4 regions of the Natranaerobius thermophilus JW/NM-WN-LF genome follow, and region 1 is predicted to be linked to each of the others. Evidence: riboswitches for the same ligand, from Rfam matches in the RefSeq annotation. Region 1 holds a riboswitch; each other region holds the start of a gene.
What was found. Region 1 has a riboswitch for thiamine pyrophosphate ahead of NTHER_RS14255 (MtnX-like HAD-IB family phosphatase). Riboswitches for the same ligand answer to the same signal wherever they lie in the genome.
Positions count from the first base shown of each region.

Region 2: it holds a riboswitch for thiamine pyrophosphate, as region 1 does, so the genes downstream of both, thiT (energy-coupled thiamine transporter ThiT) here and NTHER_RS14255 (MtnX-like HAD-IB family phosphatase) in region 1, are expected to answer to the same signal.
Region 3: it holds a riboswitch for thiamine pyrophosphate, as region 1 does, so the genes downstream of both, thiS (sulfur carrier protein ThiS) here and NTHER_RS14255 (MtnX-like HAD-IB family phosphatase) in region 1, are expected to answer to the same signal.
Region 4: it holds a riboswitch for thiamine pyrophosphate, as region 1 does, so the genes downstream of both, thiW (energy coupling factor transporter S component ThiW) here and NTHER_RS14255 (MtnX-like HAD-IB family phosphatase) in region 1, are expected to answer to the same signal.

Region 1 is NC_010718.1:3,055,528-3,058,695, forward strand. It holds gene NTHER_RS14250 (DMT family transporter) at 1-684, opposite strand, end outside; gene NTHER_RS15730 (YgaP-like transmembrane domain) at 797-973, opposite strand; gene NTHER_RS14255 (MtnX-like HAD-IB family phosphatase) at 1,078-1,758, opposite strand; TPP riboswitch at 1,855-1,960, opposite strand; gene NTHER_RS14260 (efflux RND transporter permease subunit) at 2,042-3,168, opposite strand, start outside.
Region 2 is NC_010718.1:292,310-295,477, forward strand. It holds gene NTHER_RS01525 (nitroreductase family protein) at 113-712, shown strand; gene NTHER_RS01530 (O-methyltransferase) at 784-1,407, shown strand; gene thiT (energy-coupled thiamine transporter ThiT) at 1,397-1,954, opposite strand; TPP riboswitch at 2,153-2,263, opposite strand; gene NTHER_RS01540 (hypothetical protein) at 2,395-2,658, opposite strand; gene NTHER_RS01545 (DNA polymerase Y family protein) at 2,673-3,168, opposite strand, start outside.
Region 3 is NC_010718.1:2,009,246-2,012,413, reverse strand. It holds gene thiH (2-iminoacetate synthase ThiH) at 1-141, opposite strand, end outside; gene NTHER_RS09700 (thiazole synthase) at 145-933, opposite strand; gene thiS (sulfur carrier protein ThiS) at 935-1,135, opposite strand; TPP riboswitch at 1,233-1,339, opposite strand; gene lysA (diaminopimelate decarboxylase) at 1,473-2,789, shown strand; gene dapF (diaminopimelate epimerase) at 2,791-3,168, shown strand, end outside.
Region 4 is NC_010718.1:2,671,427-2,674,594, forward strand. It holds gene thiM (hydroxyethylthiazole kinase) at 1-131, opposite strand, end outside; gene thiD (bifunctional hydroxymethylpyrimidine kinase/phosphomethylpyrimidine kinase) at 128-955, opposite strand; gene thiW (energy coupling factor transporter S component ThiW) at 1,077-1,592, opposite strand; TPP riboswitch at 1,733-1,835, opposite strand; gene NTHER_RS12590 (RNA-guided endonuclease InsQ/TnpB family protein) at 2,120-3,168, opposite strand, start outside.

The DNA.
Region 1 (3,168 bases):
TACCTGCATGCCCGAGTAATAAAGAATATATGGCAAAACAGTATGAATAACACCTATAATTGCCGCTATAAAAATTTGCCCATGGTGGAAATTAGCTTGAAAATTCACCAAGGGCAACATTATCAAGATGGCCACAACCATTTTATAATAAACTACTATAGGCGCCGGTAATTGCACTAGCTTTACTAAGATCACCACTAGACTAGCACTTATAGCAGCACACAAACCTAAGGCGATCCCTGCCAAGTCTTGAGTTGATATACTGACTACAGAAGGGGTTAAAATTAAGGCTAAACCTACCAGAGAAATGACTATGGCCAGGATATTTCTGAACTCCGGAGTTTCTCGAAAGAAAAAAGGGGCTAAAAATGCTACAATTACTGGTTTAGTGTAATAAGCAAATAGAGAATTACTTAAAGTGGTTAGATAGATAGAAGATAAAAATAAAATTGCATTCAAAGCATATAAAATTCCTGTTAAAAAGATAACCATGTATGCCTTAAATTTATTTGTGATCAAAAGATCTTCCCTGGGCAAAATCGACAATAAAAATAAACAGGCAAATAATGTCTTATAGAAAGCCAGGTCAGTAGCTGGCATTGCACTCCATCTGGCAAAAATACCCACAGTTCCCCAAATACAAGCTGAAATAAGAATTTTAAAATAACCAGACTGGAAAAACATCGACCCCACCTCAATATTATTGGATGCCTGAAATGAGGCCGTTATTCCTTAAAGATTAAAATCAGAAAAATTGATTTGTCAGGGTAGACCACCCCACTAAGTGATAAATTATTCAAAAACCCAAAACTCCCTCTAAAATATTTGACCCGCCTAAAGCTGCAAGTAAAGCAATTAACCAGCCAGGGAATCCAAATAGTACAGGTACAACTATCAGACCTATACCAATGACAATTCTGATTATACGATCGTAAAAACCTACATTTTTTTGGATATACATTGAATCAATCAAGTTTATCTCTCCTAATTAAGGATTATATTGATCTAGTCTGTATTTTTTCAACTTCTCCAAGCTGGTATCCATTCAGTTTTATAGTTTCGTATTTATTCCATAGATTATTCCGTTTTAATATCTAGTTTATTTATTACATCCTGAAAACTCTTAATTTTATTAGCTTCAATTCCTTTCGATTTTGCTATTTGATATAGTTTTTCTTTGGCAAAAACAAGGTCTGCAATTTCTATGGGACATCGGTCTGAATAGCCATCTCCTACATAGATTGTTTTAGGGACAGTTTTAAAATTGCTAATTAAGCTTCGAATTATTGCAGTTTTGCAGCTACCACACTGATGACAGTTATCATTAGAATATGGTGTTGTCATACTGAAATTTCTATTGTTAACCAATAATTTATTAGCGTAAAAAGGAATATGTGATAATCCTTCTCTACCTAAAATTTCTTTAATTAATAAATCATAACCATCACTTACAATGTATAGCTGATCACCTTCTCTATTTATTATGTCAACAAATTTTTTAAAATCAGGGTCAATTTGAATATTACTTATAGCTCTGCTAACATCCTCCCAGGAACAATCAAATAACTTAAAGGTCTCTCGAGCAACATCTTTTGTCGTAAGCTCACCTTTTTCCCACTGTTGATTAAGCTCTTGCCATCCATTTCGGGCACAAGTTTGAATCATTAAATTACAACTGTCTTGAAATGTAACGGTTCCATCAAAATCCGTGACAAACAAGCGCGGCTTCCTTAATCTATTAGTATGTTCATCACTCACTTAATCACTCTCCTTATATATTGGGAACCACTATCAACTAACAAAAATTAGGACCTTTACCCGATCTAGGGAAAGGTCCTATTAACTAATACATTACAGGATCTATGAGTAATTCCCTGCGCTGGCATTACCCAGATCAGGTTAAAGGGTCAGGACCTCTTCAGGTCCACTCTCAGCCAATACGGCTCCCCTAATTTGCTGACTTAATTTAAAATTATAGTATCACTCAATTACATAAATTGTCAATTGAATTTCATAAAAATTTCCACTCAATTCAATATATCTAATCTAGATTAAATCTAGATTTAATCCAGATGATTACTAAAGGCAGTATCACTAATGTTAGTAGAGTAGCACTAAACAATCCACCTATAAGAGAAAAAGCCAAAGAGTTTTGAATTTCAGACCCAGGACCAACGGCAATAGCCATGGGAATTAATGCCAACAAGGTAGTAATAGTAGTCATCAAAATGGGTCTCAATCTAAGGGAAGCACCTTCAAGGACACTATCTTCCCGTTTAATGCAATCCACTAAAACAATAGCATTATTAACAACTAATCCTGAAAGTATAATAACCCCCATTATTGATGCCACATTTAAAGTATCATTCAAAATATATAGTGCTAGAATTACACCTACAAAAGAAAAAGGTATGCTGACCATAATAACAAGAGGATAACGTAAAGATTCGAATTGACCTGCCATGACCATAAATACTAGCAACAAAGATAAAGCCAAAGCTCCACCTAGCTCTAAATATGAGGACCACATATCCTCGTAAGCGCCCCCATAATTTAGGCGATAACCTTGCGGGATATCCACATTATCTAATCTATCTTGGATACTATTTACCGCTCCCCGAACATCTCTTGTTTCCGAATCGGCTGAAATTGTTACATAGCGCTGACCGTCCTGTCGATTGATAACCGTAGGGCCTGGCTCTTTTTCAACTGTGGCAATATCCTGGTATTTTTCTTTTATTTCTTCAGTAGACTCAGGTCCTTCGCTAAAGTAACCTAATACTATGGGGATCTCTCTACCATCTTCTCTAAAAATTGTTGCTCTTCTTCCTGTTAAATCAGTTTCTAAGTCTTGAGACATTTGAATGGGAGTAATTCCTTTTAACATGCTTTGTTCGTCTTTGGGAGAAACCTGTAGTTCTGGTCTGGGTGTAGGTAAGTTTCTCGAAACATTTGAAACAACTTCTAATTCAGAAACTTCATTAGCTATATCTTGAGACAGTTCCCTCAGTGTGTCAAGTTCTGGACCGATTAAGTCAATTTCAATAGCATCACCACCCATCTCTAAATCTCCCTCCATCTCGGAAGCGCTAATTGAGGCCTGGTCATGATCGTAAAATTCACTCTCAACTTGTTGGGCAAGTTTTTCTTGCTCATCTGTTTCCAATA
Region 2 (3,168 bases), 400 kb from region 1:
AATTATAATAGTAATTGTTAACATGAAGGTGTATTATTACTATTTCTAGAAAACATAATAAAATCTCAGAGAATAAGTGATGGTGATTTATAAACTTGGAGGTGTGTTACTGTTGGAAGGAAATTTTTATACTGCTGTTGAAAAGAGGCGTTCTATCTACGGGATTAGTAAAGAAGCTGTCATTTCCGATGACAAAATTAAAAAAATTATTGAACATGCTGTAAAATTCATTCCATCTGCTTTTAATTCTCAGAGTGGAAGGGTGGTATTATTATTAGGAGAACATCACGATAAATTATGGGAAATTATTAAGGATATTCTTAGAGAAAAAGTATCTGAAAAGAAATTTCCTAAGACCGAAGAAAAACTTAACTCCTTTAAAAGTGGATATGGAACAGTGTTATTTTTTGAAGATCAGGAGCCAGTTCAAGAACTTCAGCAAAAATTCCCCAAGTATAAAGATACTTTTCCAATTTGGTCTCATCATTCTTCCGGCATGTTACAATACGTAGTGTGGACAGCGTTGGAATTAGAAGGTTTTGGCGCATCTTTACAGCATTATAATCCTATAATAGATGATGCTGTAAAAAAAGAATGGGATATTCCTGAAAACTGGGAACTGGTGTCCCAAATGCCCTTTGGTAAACCTACAGCTCCTCCGGGAGAAAAGGAATTTAAACCTCTAGATGAGAGAATAAAGGTTTTTAAATAAGAAACCATAAGTATCTATAGATATCCAATTTTAAAGCCAATGCCAATGCAAAATTAGAGGGGGTAATAAATGTGGATCAAGAAATTTTTAATTATATTCAAAACTACATAGTCAGGGATAATTGTAAATCAGATACTATTAAGGAAGAAGAATATCAACGGGATGATGTACAACCCAGTATAGAGCTGGAGACGGGTAAATTTTTAGGTCTTTTGATTAGGTTGATAAATGCTCAAAAAGTTCTAGAATTTGGTACCTGTCTAGGTTATTCAACTATTTGGTTAGGCGAAGCTGTAAAACAAACTGGAGGGAAAGTTATTTCAATTGAAAAAGACCCTAAACTCTATCAAGAAGCTAAAACAAATATAGAGGAAGCGGGTCTTTCAAATTCTGTAGAACTGGTTTATGGTGATATTAGCGAGAAAATTCGGGACTTAACTGGTCCCTATGATATAATCTTTCAAGATGCTCAAAAATCATTATACCCTAAAGTACTGGAAAACAGTATTAATTTGTTGAATCAGGGTGGGGTGCTTGTTGCAGATGATACCTTATTCAAAGTTAAAGGAGCCCCAAGAAATTTAGGGGCTCCTGTTGATGAATATAATCGCAAAGTAATGTCTGATGATAGACTTTACAGTACTATTTTACCTGTCGGCGATGGTGTTACTTTGAGTTATAAGATTAGACAGTAAAGTATTTTTTCACTCTAGTCAAGGTCAATAAAACTATAACAATTATAGTGATTATTAGTTCCGGAACTAAATAACTGGAATTATACAACAAAGAGTACATCCAGACGCTTTGCCCTTCGGGAGCATAGTCGCCAAAAAACACAGCTCCAGCTAAAAAATGGGAGACAAATCTGACCATTCCACCTAAAATAACACCTGTGACTATAGGTAAGATTATATTGGCCGAGGAATTCGCTTTTCTAATCCATGATGAAAAGGTTCCAGCTAAACCTAATCCTGCAAAAGCTACAGGATAATCCAGGAAAAATTGTATCCAGTGAACTATAAAGCCTGCTACTGCTAGCTGTAATATCCCGAAAGTGACTCCTGCCAGTATTCCGGGTTTTAACCCCCAACGAAAGGCTATGATAAATATAGGTAACATCTCTAAGCTAACAGATCCTCCCTGGGGCATGGTGTAAAGCTTAATCATGCTTAAAAGCAATGCCAAAGCCACTGCGATACCGGTTTCTGCCAGGATTCTGACATTTTTTGATACGTTTTCCATAATGAACTCTCCTTTCCTATATTAAGGCTCTTTTATACTCCTTTGTTGATAGTTGAACTCTTAGTGTGAAATTGAAGAGTTCAACTATCAACATTCAACTTTAACACAGCCCATATTAAAAAAAGCGCAATTCCTTAGGAATTGCGCTTTTAGTCGTAAATAATACATAAATAATACAGAAAACTCTATATAGCTCGCCTAGACTAAAAGCCAATTCCCTACGCTGGTATTATCCAGGTCAGGTTCTAGGGTAGGACTAATTGCCCTTCTCAGCCGGGAAGGCGATCCCCGGCACCCCTATTGGCTTAATAAAATTCGATTGTTATTACTATCTTACCATGGGTGTAAATATAATACAATGCATATTAATTTAAATTCTTTCACTAACATATGTCGCCACTAACTCATGACTAAAGTCACGAGAATGCGTGACGAACTCTTCAAATCTTGGCAAGATACCACTTACATGAAGATATTTCGTATTTCAATTCATAAATTTTTTGGGTTTCTCCGATAGTACTTTGGCAAGTGTAAACAATCATTTTGTTGCCTGTTAATTTTTCTTCAGATGTGGATATAACTTGGTCAACACTAACCACTTTTTTAGTACCTTCGGAAGTGGTGATACGATATTTTAAAGGTTTAGGAATTCCATCTTCTTTAAACCAGGCAATCATTTCTATAGGTTTCATTATTACCTTCACAGTAATTCTCCCTTCTATAATAAGCTAGACATCATGGGATACTCTTCTTCTGCATCTACTCCTCCTGCCAAGGGAGGAACTGTTGAATGTAAAAAACAGGACCGGATTAAAGAAGTTTCCCCGTGTTTAGCCCTGATTTTATCGATAGCTTTATAAAAAGACTCTTCTGAATCCGTATCAATAGACAATTTGTCAAACATCGATAGTTGGTAAGACTTACTCGATGAAAGGGAAGATAGTGAAATTCCTATGTGTCTTAAGGGTTCTTCTTCATCCCATAATTCATTTAAAAGTTTTTTACCAGTTTCGAAAATAACTTTAGTAGAATTTGTGGGATTGAGTAATTTTTTTTGTTTACCGTAGGAAATAAACTGTGAGGTTTTAATTGATAAATTGACTACTTGTGCGTAACAATGAGCATCACGTAATCGGCTACTGACCTTTTCAGTTAAAGATAATAACCAAAGCCGTGCTGTCTCTTTATCAGCCACATTTTCGGGAGTAGTAGTA
Region 3 (3,168 bases), 1.0 Mb from region 1:
TGGCGATAGCATGGCTAAAAAGTCTCTAAAGTTTGGATTGTCTTTATAAATTGCGGTTTCAACCCTTTGGGGAGTGATATCTTGAAAAGTTTGCTGAAAGTCTAGCTGTTGGTATTTTTTAATAAAATCTCTAAAACTCATTACTTATCCCTCCCCATTTTCGTCTCGAAGAAAACCAGTCAAAGGTGAAGAAGCTTCAGCAGTCTCTTTCACGGGTGCGGCTTTGGATAAATATGCTTTCCTTCCCGACTTGACAGCTTGACTGAAAGCTTCTGCCATTAAAACTGGGTTTTCAGCCGTAGCAATAGCGGTATTTACTAGCACAGCTTCACAGCCTAGTTCCATAGCTTCGGCCGCTTGAGATGGCCGACCGATACCCGCATCAACAATAATAGGTAAATTTATCTCAGATATTAGTATTTTAATGAGCTCACGGGTTTCAAGCCCTTTATTAGTACCAATAGGTGCTCCTAAGGGCATTACAGCTTCAACTCCAATTTGCTCCATTTCCTGGGCAATTGATAACTCGGGACTAACATAAGGAAAGACTTTAAACCCTTCATCCACTAGGGTTTTTGAAGCTTTTAAAGTTTCTGAATTGTCTGGTAAAAGGTATTTTTGGTCTTTAATAACTTCAATTTTTACCCAATTACCACATCCAGCAGCTTGTGCTATTTGAGCAATTTTTACTGCTTCTTCTGCATTCCTAGCTCCTGAGGTGTTTGGCATCAAAATACAGTCTTGATTGATATAATCCAGGACATTTTCATCATCGGAATTTAAATCAACGCGCCTTAAAGCAACTGTAACAGCCTGAGAGCCGGAACTATCTAAAACTTGTGGAATCAGACTTTTCCTAGGGAATTTGCCAGTGCCCACAATCAGCCTATTTGTTAATTTTTTACCGCCAATTTTCAAAATGTCATTAGACAAATTAACCACCTCCAACCATACTTAATACTTCAATTTCGTCACCTTCTGATAATTGGGTCTTTTCCCATTCGTCTTTGTGAACTACTTCCCTGTTTAAGATCACAATTTTACCGCGGGATTTTAAATTTAATTCCCAAAAAAGTTGGTTTACCGTTAAATTATCCGAAACCTGTTTTGTTTCTCCATTAACTTTGATTGTCATTTTGTCACCTCCAAGATTTTCAACTCTCGTAAATTATTGATTAGATTAAAAAAACTCACCCTGCATAAGTAGGTGAGTTTGACTTGACTAATTTGGATATTAGTCAATACAAGCTCCCTACGCTGGTACTAACCAGAGCAGGTTCAAAGGGTAAGGCGGTACTGGCCTTTCTCAGCCTGAATTCAGGCACCCCTGCTTGGCGAATATTTGATTCAACATTATTATACTATTTCTAAACTATTTACTGTCAAGGATAATTTGTTGTTTTATTGACAAATATTAAAAAACAGTGATAGGATTAGTTTTAAAAATAAAAGGGTTGTGATTATAAGTGGTCATGTCAGAATCAGTAATAATCAATGAAGATGGAAATTTGGAAATAGGTGGTTGTGATTTAGTAAAATTAGCTCAACAATATGATACACCTTTGAATATATTAGATGAAGAACATATTAGGAATAAATGTAGAAAATATCGAAGAATTTTAGAACAATATTATCCTACAACTGAATTGGCTTATGCTGGTAAAGCTTTTTTGTCAACAACCATTTGTAAAATAGTTGAAGAAGAAGGCTTGTTCCTTGATGTAGTCTCGGAAGGGGAATTATTTACAGCGGTTCAGGCTGGTTTTCCTGGGGACAAGCTGTTATTTCATGGAAATAATAAAACCTCAAGAGAATTAGAATATGCCTTAGATTGTAATGTGGGAAGAATAGTAGTTGATAGCTTCTTGGAACTTGAACTGATTGAAAAGTTAGCACAAAAAAAGAGTACTAGGGTCCAAATTTATTTTAGAGTTAAACCCGGGATAGAGGCTCATACCCACAAATATATATTAACTGGTCAAGAGGACTCCAAATTTGGCTTCAGCTTACGTCAAGACGATATAATGAAAGCTGTAAACTTTGCAATCAAATCTTCATATATTGATTTACAAGGACTACACTGTCATATTGGTTCACAAATTAATGAAAGTAAACCTTATAGATTAGCTGCTAAAACCATGATGGAATTATTAATTTCAATTCAAAAAATATATAATTACAGTATTTCGGAACTGGATTTAGGTGGGGGTATGGGAATAAAATATCGAAGTGATGATTCGAAATTAGATATTGATTCACTTATGAATGAAATATCCCAACTTATCCTGGATATGGCAAAAGACTCTAAAATAGAATTGCCGAAATTAATTTTTGAACCCGGGCGTTCAATTATTGGAGAAGCGGGTGTCATGTTGTATCGTGTTGGAGTCATTAAAGAAATACCAGGTATTAGAAATTATGTTTCAGTAGACGGAGGAATGAGCGATAATATTAGACCAGCTCTTTACGGAGCTGAATACTCTGCTGTAGTGGCAAACAAGGCCAATTATCCTCATAATAATAGTTATACTGTTGTAGGTAAAATCTGTGAATCAGGTGATGTTCTCCTACAAAATATAGATTTAGTAGATAATCTAACACCTGGAGATTTACTTACCGTTTTTAGCTGTGGTGCGTATACTTATTCCATGTCAAGTAATTATAATAGACTACCAAAACCAGCAGTGGTGTTAGTAAACCAAGGTCAAGCTGATCTCATAGTTCGTCGAGAAAGTTTAGAAGATGTGATCCAAAATGACCTTATCCCAGAAAGGTTTAGGAGGAACTAAAGTGAAGTTTGAAAAAATGCATGGTTTGGGGAACGATTTTATTTTGATGAAAGATTTTCAGAGAAATTATCCTGATCTGGCAAAACGGCTATGTGACCGTCGGTTTGGAATTGGGGCTGATGGGCTAGTCATTTACTCTTCTTGTAAGAATTCAAACATAAATGCTGACTATCAAATGAGAATTTATAATTCTGATGGCTCAGAGGCAGAAATGTGTGGGAATGCTATTCGATGCTTAGCTAAATATCTGGCAAAAACAGAAGAGACAGATGGAAAACGATTGGCGATTGCAACTACTGCGGGAATCAAAAGAGTTGAAATTGTTGAAAATTTTGACTTAATGGGTGAAATTAATTTATCGGGTATGGTTGGAAGTCAA
Region 4 (3,168 bases), 380 kb from region 1:
CCGGCAGCCAATGTAATATTAGCGCAATCATTCATTGTGACATAATTAGTAATAGCATGGACTAAAGGATTTTCTTGCCTAACTTGTGTCAAATAAGTTCCCAACTTAAAATTAGAATTGAATGTACTCATGCATTTAATTCCTCCTTTTCTTGCACTTCTTCATCTCCTATTGATGAATGCAAGAGTACTTTTGAACCTTCACCGATTGTAAAACTATTATTAATGGCTTGTGTAACGTATTTTTTAGCTAATTTTATGCTAGTTAATAGATCATCTGTTTTACTCAAATATGCACATATAGCTGATCCCAGGGTACAACCCGTTCCGTGAAGACTGCCAACGCCCACTCTTTCAGCTGAAAATGTGTGATATTCATCTTCCCAAAAGAAATGATCAGTAGCGTTTCCACTTGTATGTCCACCCTTGATTAATACGGATTTTGCTCCCGCTTCCTTCAACTTATGAGCTGCTTTTTGTAAGTCTTTTGAATGGTCAATGTTTATGCCAGTCAATATCTCTGCTTCGGGAATATTAGGAGTGATGATATCAGAGATGGGAATAAGCTTCTCTAGCAAAGTTGATACTGCTTGTCTTTCTAGTAGTAAATCACCGCTTGTAGCTGCCAAAACAGGGTCAATTACAATCCAAGGTTTCGTTGAAAAAGAAGCAAGATTATCGGAAACGGTTTCAATTATTTGAGCATTTGAAAGCATCCCCGTCTTTACTGCAGAAATTTCCATATCCTCCGCCACTGACTTAAATTGCTCTGCCACCAAACTAGATTCAAGATGAACAGCGTTTTGTACCCCTGCAGTGTTCTGGGCAGTCACACCTGTTAGCACGGTAGTTCCGAATACTCCTATAGACTGAAATGTTTTTAGGTCAGCTTGTATTCCAGCACCACCCCCAGAATCAGAACCTGCAATGGTCATAACTACTTTTGTTTTAGACATATAATCACCCTTTTTTGTTATAGTTGTTTATGAGAAACAGAAAGAGAAAGCCCCGCTAAAGTCCCGCTAAAACCCCACTAAAGCCCCACTGCTTTAACTGCGAGAATATATAGGGGGTATATCAAAGATGATCTGTCATGGAAATAGATCTGTCTCCCCGGACCCTTTCTAATACCACACTCAAGCCAACTCCTATGAATGCCCCAACAATGGCACTTATGGCAAAGGGTGGAATATAAAAGTAGATCACAGCTTCATGGCCTAGGATCAATCTGGCAATAGGGACTGATAGCAAAGCGCCAATAATAGAAGTGCCGAATACCTCTCCAATAAAAGCTCCGTAAGGGCGCTGTCTAGCCATTTTAAAACCTATTCCGGCCAGTAAAGCCCCTGCCATACCACCCGGAAAAGCAAGTAAAGTTCCGATACCCAAAATATTACGTAATAAACCTATCATAAATGCGATCAGAACTGCTGGACCTGGACCGAGAAATATACCGGCAATTACATTAATAGCGTGCTGCATAGGATAAGCTTTAGCGAAACCAGCTGGAAACCAAATCAAATGAGATGTAAAGGTTCCAATAGCGATTAACAAAGCCATCAAAGTTATTTTACGGGTGTTATTTTGTAACATCGTAGCCACCTCCCATGATAAGTCATGATATTAAGGCATGATATTAAGGCATAATATTAATCCATGATAATAATTCTGATAATAAAAAAAGCTCCCGGGAAGACCGGGAGCCGTATATACACTGTCTTGTTCTAAATCTTAGCCTACGGCAACCGCTCTCCCTTCGCTGGCATTAACCAGTTCAGGTTATGGGGTCGGTGTTTACCCTCTCAGCCCATTTTTGGGGCTCCCCCGGCGGTGTTCCAATTCATTATAAAGTTTTTGCCATAAATTTTTTGCATAAATATTCATTATAAATTTTCTTAATATAAAGATATCATATTCGTTAATTTTTGTAAATTTAATCATCTCGACTTCAGATCAATTTTAATTCTTTTTTAAGATCATCAATTTGTTTTTTAGTTAATCCAGTATATCTCATAATTTTATCTATTTTTTCTCCATCTTCCAACATCTTTTTGGCTATTTGGTTCGGGCGAACCGCCTTCTTGACATACTCCCACAGCTAAAGCAGTGGGATTCTGGGGTCAAGCAGAAACAGCCTCTATGATAGCAGGTCTTACGTTTCCTAACCCAATGGACGATGCCCCGCCCATGTGTATATTAATTGCAGCGTTCAGATCTCTGTCAATTTTTAAACCGCAATCACATTCGAAAATTCTGTCTGATAGTTTAAGGTTTTGATTTATTTCACCGCACTTACTACAAATTTTTGAACTTGGATAAAAGCGATCTACCTTAACTACTCTAGAACCTTTTTTCTTGGCAACATATTCGAGAATTTCAACAAAAGTAGAATATCCTAAGTCTTGAATCTTTTTACCCCACATCTTTTGCATAGCTTTCATGTTGAGGTCTTCAATAAAAATGTATTCATACTTATCTGTTAGCTCATGTGCCAGTTTAAAGAAGTAGGCTCTACGCTGATTGACCACTTTCTTATGAAGTCTAAAAACTTTTTTCCTAGCTTTGTTTCGGTTATTAGAGCCTTTTTCTTTTGAACTTAATTCTTTCTGTGCTTTCTTTAATTCCTTCAATTTGTGGTGATAATAGAATGGTGCTTCATATTTCGTACCGTCTGATGCTACAAGAAATGTCTTCAAGCCAAAGTCCAAGCCGATGGAGCTTTTACCCTGCCTATCGGGGACTTCGATTTTTTCTTTAACTACAAAACAAATATACAGGTCGCCTAAAGGATCTCGTTTTATAGTTACAGTTTTAATATTTTCTGGAAGCTCTCTGCTTTTACTGAATTTATAGACCTTCTTTCCGATTTTGATTAAGTTATCGTCAACATATTTCCAACCTGCTTGTTTTAAAGTGAAGCTTTTGTATTTTTTAATTTTTTTGAATTTAGGCGGTGAAGTTTTAATACCATGTTTCAAATTCCTAAAGAATAACTGGTATGCTCTATCTATTCTATCTACTATATCTTGAATTGCTTGTGAGCCTACTAGGTTCCAATGTTGATATTTGTCTTTTTTCTTTAATTTGGTTATGTGCTTCATTAACTGAAACTTATTTAAGTGTTTACCTGTTAGTTTATAATACCTTTTGTGGAGGGCAATGCAATGAT